Regions from separate parts of the Vibrio orientalis CIP 102891 genome, predicted to be linked through region 1. Evidence: predicted binding sites of a transcription regulator. Region 1 holds the regulator's gene; the other holds the start of a gene.
What was found. The regulator PurR, encoded in region 1, represses purine synthesis genes. The targets are predictions, from matches to a motif close to TNANGNAAACGTTTNCNTNA.
Positions count from the first base shown of each region.

Region 1 (4,046 bases):
TAATTCCAATGTCTGATTGACTGCGAAGTTCGCGAGTCAGCATTAATCCATCTTCACCAGGTAGGTTAATGTCTAACATCACTAAATCAATCGCATTACTTTGTAGCATGTTGCGCATCTGCTCGCCGCTTTCTGCTTCGCTGACGTTGTAACCTTCATTTTGAAAGTAGCCAACTAGCTTACTACGAGTAACTGCGTCATCTTCTACAACTAGTACGTGATAACTCATCTACACCACTTATTTTACATTGGGATTTGCTCTATCTAATATTCTATTCATAAATAGTAACATTTCTAGTATTTATCACTTTAAAAGCTAGAAAGATCATTTTTTATTGATTCAAGACAAAACTTCTCTAGCCATTAATATCTGCCAATAATCACATTTATCTTGTCACATAAGTAATTACCGCTGTTCATTTTTATTGGTTACAATGTCGGTAATTATTTGGGGAGTAACACCTAATGCAAGAAATCAAAGCATTCAATGAAAAACGTGCCGAAATCTACTGGTGGTTGTCTAGCCTTTTTGCTAAAGAGTTAACAGAAGAGAACGTTGCACAATATCATTCACCTGAAATTCGCTCTTTTCTAACAGGACTGGGGGAAAATGAGCAACTCAAGCCGTCAATTGACCGTATTACTGATGCACTAAACCGTCTTATGGATCGTGAAGATGCGCAACTTGAGCTAGCGGCTGATTTTTGTGATCTTTTCTTAAAGTCAGATAAAGACTCGGCACTACCATACGCATCGATGTATATCGGCAAGTCAGGCCTGCTCAACGATACTCCAGCTAAAGAGATGGAGGAAGTGATGGCTAAGCATGGCGTTGCGGTGGATAAAAACCTCAACGAACCAGCAGATCACATTGCGATTGAGCTCGATTTCTTGGGTAACTTGATCATTCGTTCAAATGAAGCAGAGGACGAAACTAAGATTGAAGAAGCTTTTGCAACCCAAGAGCAGTTCATTCGTCAGCACCTGCTTAGCTGGATGCCGCAATTTTCTGACAAATGCCAGAAATTTGATGAGTTCGGTTTCTACTCTGCCATCAGCGCATTTGCTGTTGCCTTCTTAGCTTTAGACTGTAGCTATCTGCTAGGCGAATAAAGACAACATTGTGACCTCCGGCAGGTTGCTTTAGCGTTTTTTGTTTGCTCTTAAGAGTTTTGCGGTCTAAAATTGTGACCGCAAACGATAAAAACAAACGAATCAAATACAAACCGCTAAATAGAGCGGTTTTTGTGTTTCTGATACTTTCTGTCTCGGTATTCTAAACTGAATATAATTCCGCGGCAGTCATCGACAGGACAGAACCTTATGGCCACTATTAAAGACGTTGCTCGCCTTGCTGGTGTATCAACGACAACTGTGTCACATGTAATTAATAAAACGCGCTTTGTTGCTGAAGCTACTCAAGAAAAAGTAATGGAAGCAGTGACAGAACTAAACTACGCACCTAGTGCTGTTGCACGTAGCCTGAAGTGTAATACCACGCGTACGATCGGTATGCTGGTGACTCAGTCAACAAACCTTTTCTTCTCAGAAGTTATCGATGGTGTTGAAAGCTATTGTTACCGTCAAGGCTACACGCTGATCTTGTGTAACACAGGTGGTATCTACGAAAAGCAACGCGACTATATTCGTATGCTGGCTGAAAAGCGTGTAGACGGCATTCTTGTCATGTGTTCTGACTTAACGGAAGAACTGAGCGAGATGCTAGATCGCCACAAAGATATTCCAAAAGTGGTTATGGATTGGGGTCCTGAGAGCTCTCAAGCAGATAAGATCATCGACAACTCAGAAGAAGGTGGCTATTTAGCGACTAAATACCTGATTGAGCATGGTCACACCGATATTGCCTGCCTAAGTGGACACTTTGAAAAAGCAGCGTGTCAGGAGCGTATCCGTGGCTTTAAGCGCGCGATGAACGAAGCAAGCCTTCCAGTTAACGAAGATTGGATTCTAGAAGGTAACTTCGAGTGTGATACTGCGGTACTCGCAGCAGACCAAATCGCAGCAATGGATAACAAGCCAAGCGCAATCTTCTGTTTCAACGATACCATGGCACTTGGCTTAATGAGCCGTCTTCAGCAGAAAGGTATTCGCATCCCTGAAGATATGTCCGTTATCGGTTACGACAACATTGAACTTGCAGAGTATTTCTCGCCGCCGCTGACTACCGTTCACCAACCAAAACGTCGCGTGGGCAAAAACGCCTTTGAGATTCTACTAGAGCGCATAAAAGACAAAGAGCACGAGAAGCGTATCTTTGAAATGCATCCAGAAATTGTTGAACGAAATACCGTACAGAACATTAAGAAATAACTTATTTGACAAACACTTAGTCAATAGAACTATATTGACTAAGTGTATCAACTGAGCCTATTTATTGAAGCAAGATCACATTTATCCTATAGAGACGTGATTCTCAGCCCAAAATCCATTTATGCTTATTATTGTTCGATTATGCCACGAACAGGGCAAACCATTTCGAAAGGATGGGACGCAAAGCCTCCGGCCTTCAACAAGTTAATTGTTTGGTAGCGGGGTTGCCGATGGTAAATATGCATACTCGTCAGATTGTAATTACTAGCAATCGTATGACACCTGATTGACAATATGCCTGCAAAATTTGCTACTCTCTCGGACCTGAATTGGTGGCGTATACATATACACCGAGAATACACAGCATGGATAAACCAATACTAAAAGACTCAATGCGACTATTTGAGCCGTTAGGCCTAATCAAGTCTCGCTCAATGTTTGGTGGCTTCGGTATTTTTGCCGACGACACTATGTTTGCATTAGTCGTCAATGATAAGTTGCACGTTCGGGCAGATGACGTACTTGCAAAGCAGTTTAAATCTCTTAGCTTAGAACCTTACGTTTATAAAAAACGTGGCTTCCCTGTCGTAACCAAGTACTTCGCCCTCAGCGATGATTGGTTTGAGAATCAGGAAAATACGCTTGAGATTGGCCAAGCTGCTCTAAGGGCAGCTAACAGCGAAAAGACAAAGCAAGCAAAAGCGAAACCTAATCGCCTAAAAGATCTGCCTAACTTAAGGCTAGCAACCGAACGAATGCTAAAGAAAGCCGGGATTGATAGCGTTGAGAACCTAGAGGAAACCGGTTCTGTAAACGCATTTAAAGCCATTCAATCTTCGCACTCTTCAGAAGTTAACGTTGAGTTGCTTTGGGCTTTAGAGGGCGCGATTCACGGCACACATTGGTCTGTAATCCCTCACAGCCGACGTGAAGAATTGCTCAGCCAATTAAGTCATTAATCGACCACACAATTTCTATTCCTTTATAAAAAGTCAGCAATTACGCTGACTTTTTTTTCTTTGTTGAAATTTACTGCTTGCTTTCCCTGTCTAGTCTATTAACACTTTGTTTTAATCGGCCATGATTCTTGATGGAGCAGCACATGAATAAAAAACTCATACTTGGCGTTATCTTTGTATCACTCATCGTTTTGTTAGGTGTGAACTTTGGCCAGTACCTAACCTTAGATAATGCCAAAGCGCAGCAAGCAGAATTGGCGGCTTTTATCTCCGATAATTTTGTCGTTGCCGCAGCGAGTTATTTTATTGCGTACGTTGCAATTACGGCCTTCTCTATTCCAGGAGCAGCGGTCGTTACTCTACTTGGCGCTGCCCTATTCGGTTTTTGGACAAGTCTAGTCCTAGTCTCTTTTGCTAGTACAATTGGTGCCACCCTTGCCTTTTTAAGCAGTCGTTACTTACTGCGTGACTGGGTACAAGCTAAGTTTGGCGACAAACTTAATGCCATCAACCAAGGTGTGGAACGTGACGGTGCTTTTTATCTGTTTTCACTGCGATTGATTCCTGTCTTCCCCTTCTTTCTGATCAACCTACTGATGGGCCTAACCCCTCTCGCAACTGTGCGTTTCTATTTAATAAGCCAACTCGGTATGCTTCCCGGTACAGCGGTATACCTCAACGCAGGTACTCAGCTTGCTCAGATCGACTCTCTCTCTGGTATCGTCTCCCCAACCGTGCTCGCGTCGTTTGCTCTGC
Region 1 covers NZ_ACZV01000005.1:449,797-453,842, reverse strand. The annotation lists gene torR (two-component system response regulator TorR) at 1-229, opposite strand, end outside; gene torD (molecular chaperone TorD) at 466-1,113, shown strand; gene purR (HTH-type transcriptional repressor PurR) at 1,324-2,331, shown strand; cyclic di-GMP riboswitch class I at 2,476-2,563, shown strand; gene VIA_RS12600 (TfoX/Sxy family DNA transformation protein) at 2,697-3,290, shown strand; gene VIA_RS12595 (TVP38/TMEM64 family protein) at 3,434-4,046, shown strand, end outside.

Region 2 (4,046 bases), on a different contig from region 1:
AGCTTGTGCAGGCGCAAAGATATTCAAACGTTTTCCCTTGTACGGAAGTAACTTCAAAGCTATGAGTTGTTTTTGCGGCTACCTTAAAGACCGCTTCCATCACGCCTTGCCACTCTTTTCCATGTGGCCTAACACGGCCATAGACCTGATAGGTAATCAGGTGAGCAACTTCATGAGGAATAACGTCAGTAAGGAAAGCTTGTTGGTTTTCTTGAAATAGCGTTGGGTTCAAGCGAATTTCGTTTAGCTGCAGATAAGCTTTACCTGCTGCTTTACCGCGTAGCTTGTAGTTTAGTTTTGGTTGAGGGAAGGTGCGTTTGAACGCGAGCTGAGCCTGCTGGATGCAATCAGCAATCACTTTATGTGCACGATAATTGAGTTCTGAATCCACAACCACTCCTAAATAAAAGCCCCAGCTCAAATGGCTGGGGCGCATCATAGATCGAAATGGCTTAGCTTGTTAAGGGTGATGTTTCTTCTTGATGGTTTCGTGGTAAGCGTGCCAAGTACCATAACCAAGAATTGGCATAGTAAATAGCATGCCAATACCGTAAGTGGCAAAGCCAACCAAAATACCGCCACAAATCAATGCAGCCCAAACAATCATTGCAGGGATGTTGGACTTAACCGCGTTAAAGCTGGTGAACACGGCAGTCATCATATCGACGCGGCGTTCCATCATCGCTGGAATAGAGAAAGCCGAAATACTAAACACCACGCAGGCAAGGACGAAGCCAACCAATGAACCTATGACGAGGAAAGGCATAAATTCTGTCAGTGGCGCCCCTTGTACTGAAGGGTAGAGGGCGTGAAGTAGCGCGGCAATACGCATCCAGAAAATCATACACACCGCTAACAGCACAGCAAACGCCCACTGGGAGGTGGAGTTGCGGCTAATGGCTTTCATTGAGTGGAGCAAGCTAGCGCTATGGCCTTTTTCTCGTTCCCAAGCAGCATCATATAAGCCCAAAGCAAGGAAAGGCCCAATGAGCATATAGACCACTAGACTTGGCATCACCACAAGGTGAGTGCCTTGCCATTGAACGAGGAGCACAATACCGATTGCTGCTGCCATAAAGCATAACCCATAGAAGGCACTGATTAAGGGCATTCTGACAAAGTCATGCAGGCCAAGAGACAGCCAGTGGAATGGTGCTGAAATACTGAGTTGATTACACGGAATCGTGCGAGCGTATTCCGAGTCTGGGACTTCTTTCTGTTTATCTTTAAAGTCGTCTGGATTCACCGTACGAGGCATACATCCTCCTTGATCGATTCTCTACGTAGACTAAATTCGTTGGCAAATTTAGCGTTGGAAACTCGATGCCCGGCTTGGCGACGTCTGGGATGTAAGCGGCGCATCAGTTAACGCTAACGAGGTTTCAATCGCTGAAATTGCTCGTTAACATATTTTTAACTATTGACCCCATGGCAAAAAAATACAACTTTACGCCATAAATTTATCCCTAAAGAAAAAGGGCCTTTGGTTACCCAAAAGCCCTCTTAAATTCTATTATTTCTTAAATTCTAATTACTTAAGACCAGCAAACTCTGCAAGAATTGCTGCTTTGTCTGTTGCTTCCCATGGGAACTCTTCGCGGCCGAAGTGACCGTATGCTGCCGTCTTCTTATAGATAGGCTGAAGCAGGTTGAGCATTTCTTGTAGACCGTATGGGCGTAGGTCGAAGTTCTGGCGAACAGCTTCTACGATGATGTCGTGAGATACTTTTTCAGTACCAAACGTTTCAACCATGATAGACGTTGGATCAGCTACACCGATTGCGTAAGAAAGTTGGATTTCACAACGGTCAGCCATACCAGCTGCTACGATGTTTTTCGCTACGTAACGTGCTGCGTATGCAGCAGAGCGGTCTACTTTTGATGGATCTTTACCAGAGAAAGCGCCGCCGCCGTGACGAGCTGCGCCGCCGTAGGTATCTACGATGATTTTACGGCCTGTAAGACCACAGTCACCCATTGGACCACCGATTACGAAACGGCCAGTTGGGTTGATGAAGAAGTTAGTCTCTTTGTTAATCCACTCTGAAGGCAGTACTGGTTTGATGATCTCTTCCATTACTGCTTCACGTAGATCTGGAGTAGAGATTGAATCACAGTGCTGAGTTGAAAGAACAACCGCATCGATACCAACAATCTTACCTTGGTCGTACTGGAAAGTTACCTGAGATTTAGCATCTGGACGAAGGAAATCTAACTTGCCGCTTTTACGCACTTCAGCTTGCTTTTCAACAAGACGGTGTGAGTAAGTAATTGGTGCAGGCATTAGAATTTCAGTTTCGTTAGTTGCGTAACCAAACATGATGCCTTGGTCGCCAGCACCCTGATCTTTAGGGTCTGCTTTGTCAACGCCTTGGTTGATGTCAGGAGACTGCTTACCGATAGTGTTTAGAACTGCACAAGAATTAGCATCAAAGCCCATGTCAGAGTGAACGTAACCAATTTCACGTACCGTCTCACGAGTGATCTCTTCGATATCAACCCATGCTGACGTTGTGACTTCACCACCAACCATTACCATGCCGGTTTTTACGTAAGTTTCACACGCAACACGTGCCTTTGGGTCTTGTTCTAGAATCGCATCAAGTACTGCATCAGAAATTTGGTCTGCAATTTTATCTGGATGGCCTTCTGATACTGACTCAGAAGTGAACAGGTGCTTAGCCATGTGAGCTCCACTTTATCGATTGAGAGTGACCAGTTTAATTAACTCATCACTATTAAATAATATTAAAAACTGTAGGTGTATCTACATCTAGACGTCTATTCTAATTTTGAATGCTCGAATTACAAGCTCTTTTTTCTAATAAATCATAACTAAACGTTTGCTTGGCTGAGCTTAAATATAGATAACTTGGTGGTAAAGGGAATGAAATCTCAGAAAATTGTGAACTTTTGGCTTGGAAAACGTTTGCAGTGCCACAAGTGCTTTGAGAGAATTATTATTCACACACTTATTTGATTCGCTTAATGCATTCAGGAGCTGACATGTCTTCTCGTCAACATCTCGCCAACGCAATCCGTGCTCTAAGTATGGATGGTGTACAACAAGCTAACTCTGGTCACCCAGGTGCACCTATGGGTATGGCTGACATCGCTGAAGTTCTTTGGCGCTCTCACCTAAACCACAACCCAGCTAACCCAGAGTGGGCTGACCGCGACCGTTTTGTTTTGTCTAACGGCCATGGTTCAATGCTGATTTACTCTCTACTGCATTTGGCAGGTTACGAGCTATCGATTGACGATCTGAAAAACTTCCGTCAGCTTCACTCTAAAACTCCAGGTCACCCTGAGTACGGCTATGCACCAGGTGTTGAAACAACAACAGGTCCTCTAGGTCAGGGTATCACTAACGCTGTAGGTATGGCGTTAGCTGAGAAGACTCTAGCTGCGCAGTTCAATAAAGAAGGTCATGACATCGTAGACCACTTCACTTATGCATTTATGGGTGATGGCTGTCTGATGGAAGGTATCTCTCACGAAGCATGTTCTCTAGCGGGTACATTAGGCCTTGGCAAGCTAATCGCTTTCTGGGATGACAACGGTATCTCTATCGATGGTGAAGTTGAAGGTTGGTTCTCGGATGACACACCTAAGCGTTTTGAAGCTTACGGTTGGCACGTAATCCCTGCAGTAGACGGTCACGATTCTGAAGCAATTAATGCAGCAATTATCGCGGCGCAAGCAGATCCTCGCCCAACGCTTATCTGTACTAAAACTATCATCGGTTTTGGTTCACCTAATAAGTCTGGTTCACACGACTGTCACGGTGCTCCACTAGGCGCTGAAGAAATTGCAGCGACTCGTAAGCAACTTGGTTGGGAACACGGTCCATTTGAAATTCCTGCTGATGTATATGCACAGTGGGATGCAAAAGAAGCTGGCGCAGCAAAAGAAGCAGCGTGGAATGCTAAGTTTGACGCATACGCGGCAGCTTACCCTGCAGAAGCGGCAGAACTTAAGCGTCGTCTAAACGGTGAACTACCAGCACAGTGGGAAGAGAAAGCAAGCGCAATCATTGCTGACCT
Region 2 covers NZ_ACZV01000002.1:44,564-48,609, forward strand. The annotation lists gene VIA_RS01095 (SprT family zinc-dependent metalloprotease) at 1-391, opposite strand, end outside; gene VIA_RS01100 (DUF2189 domain-containing protein) at 461-1,258, opposite strand; gene metK (methionine adenosyltransferase) at 1,532-2,686, opposite strand; gene tkt (transketolase) at 3,007-4,046, shown strand, end outside.
Region 2: metK (methionine adenosyltransferase) is a predicted target of PurR. The motif match lies at 2,918-2,937, and genes of this name have one in related genera.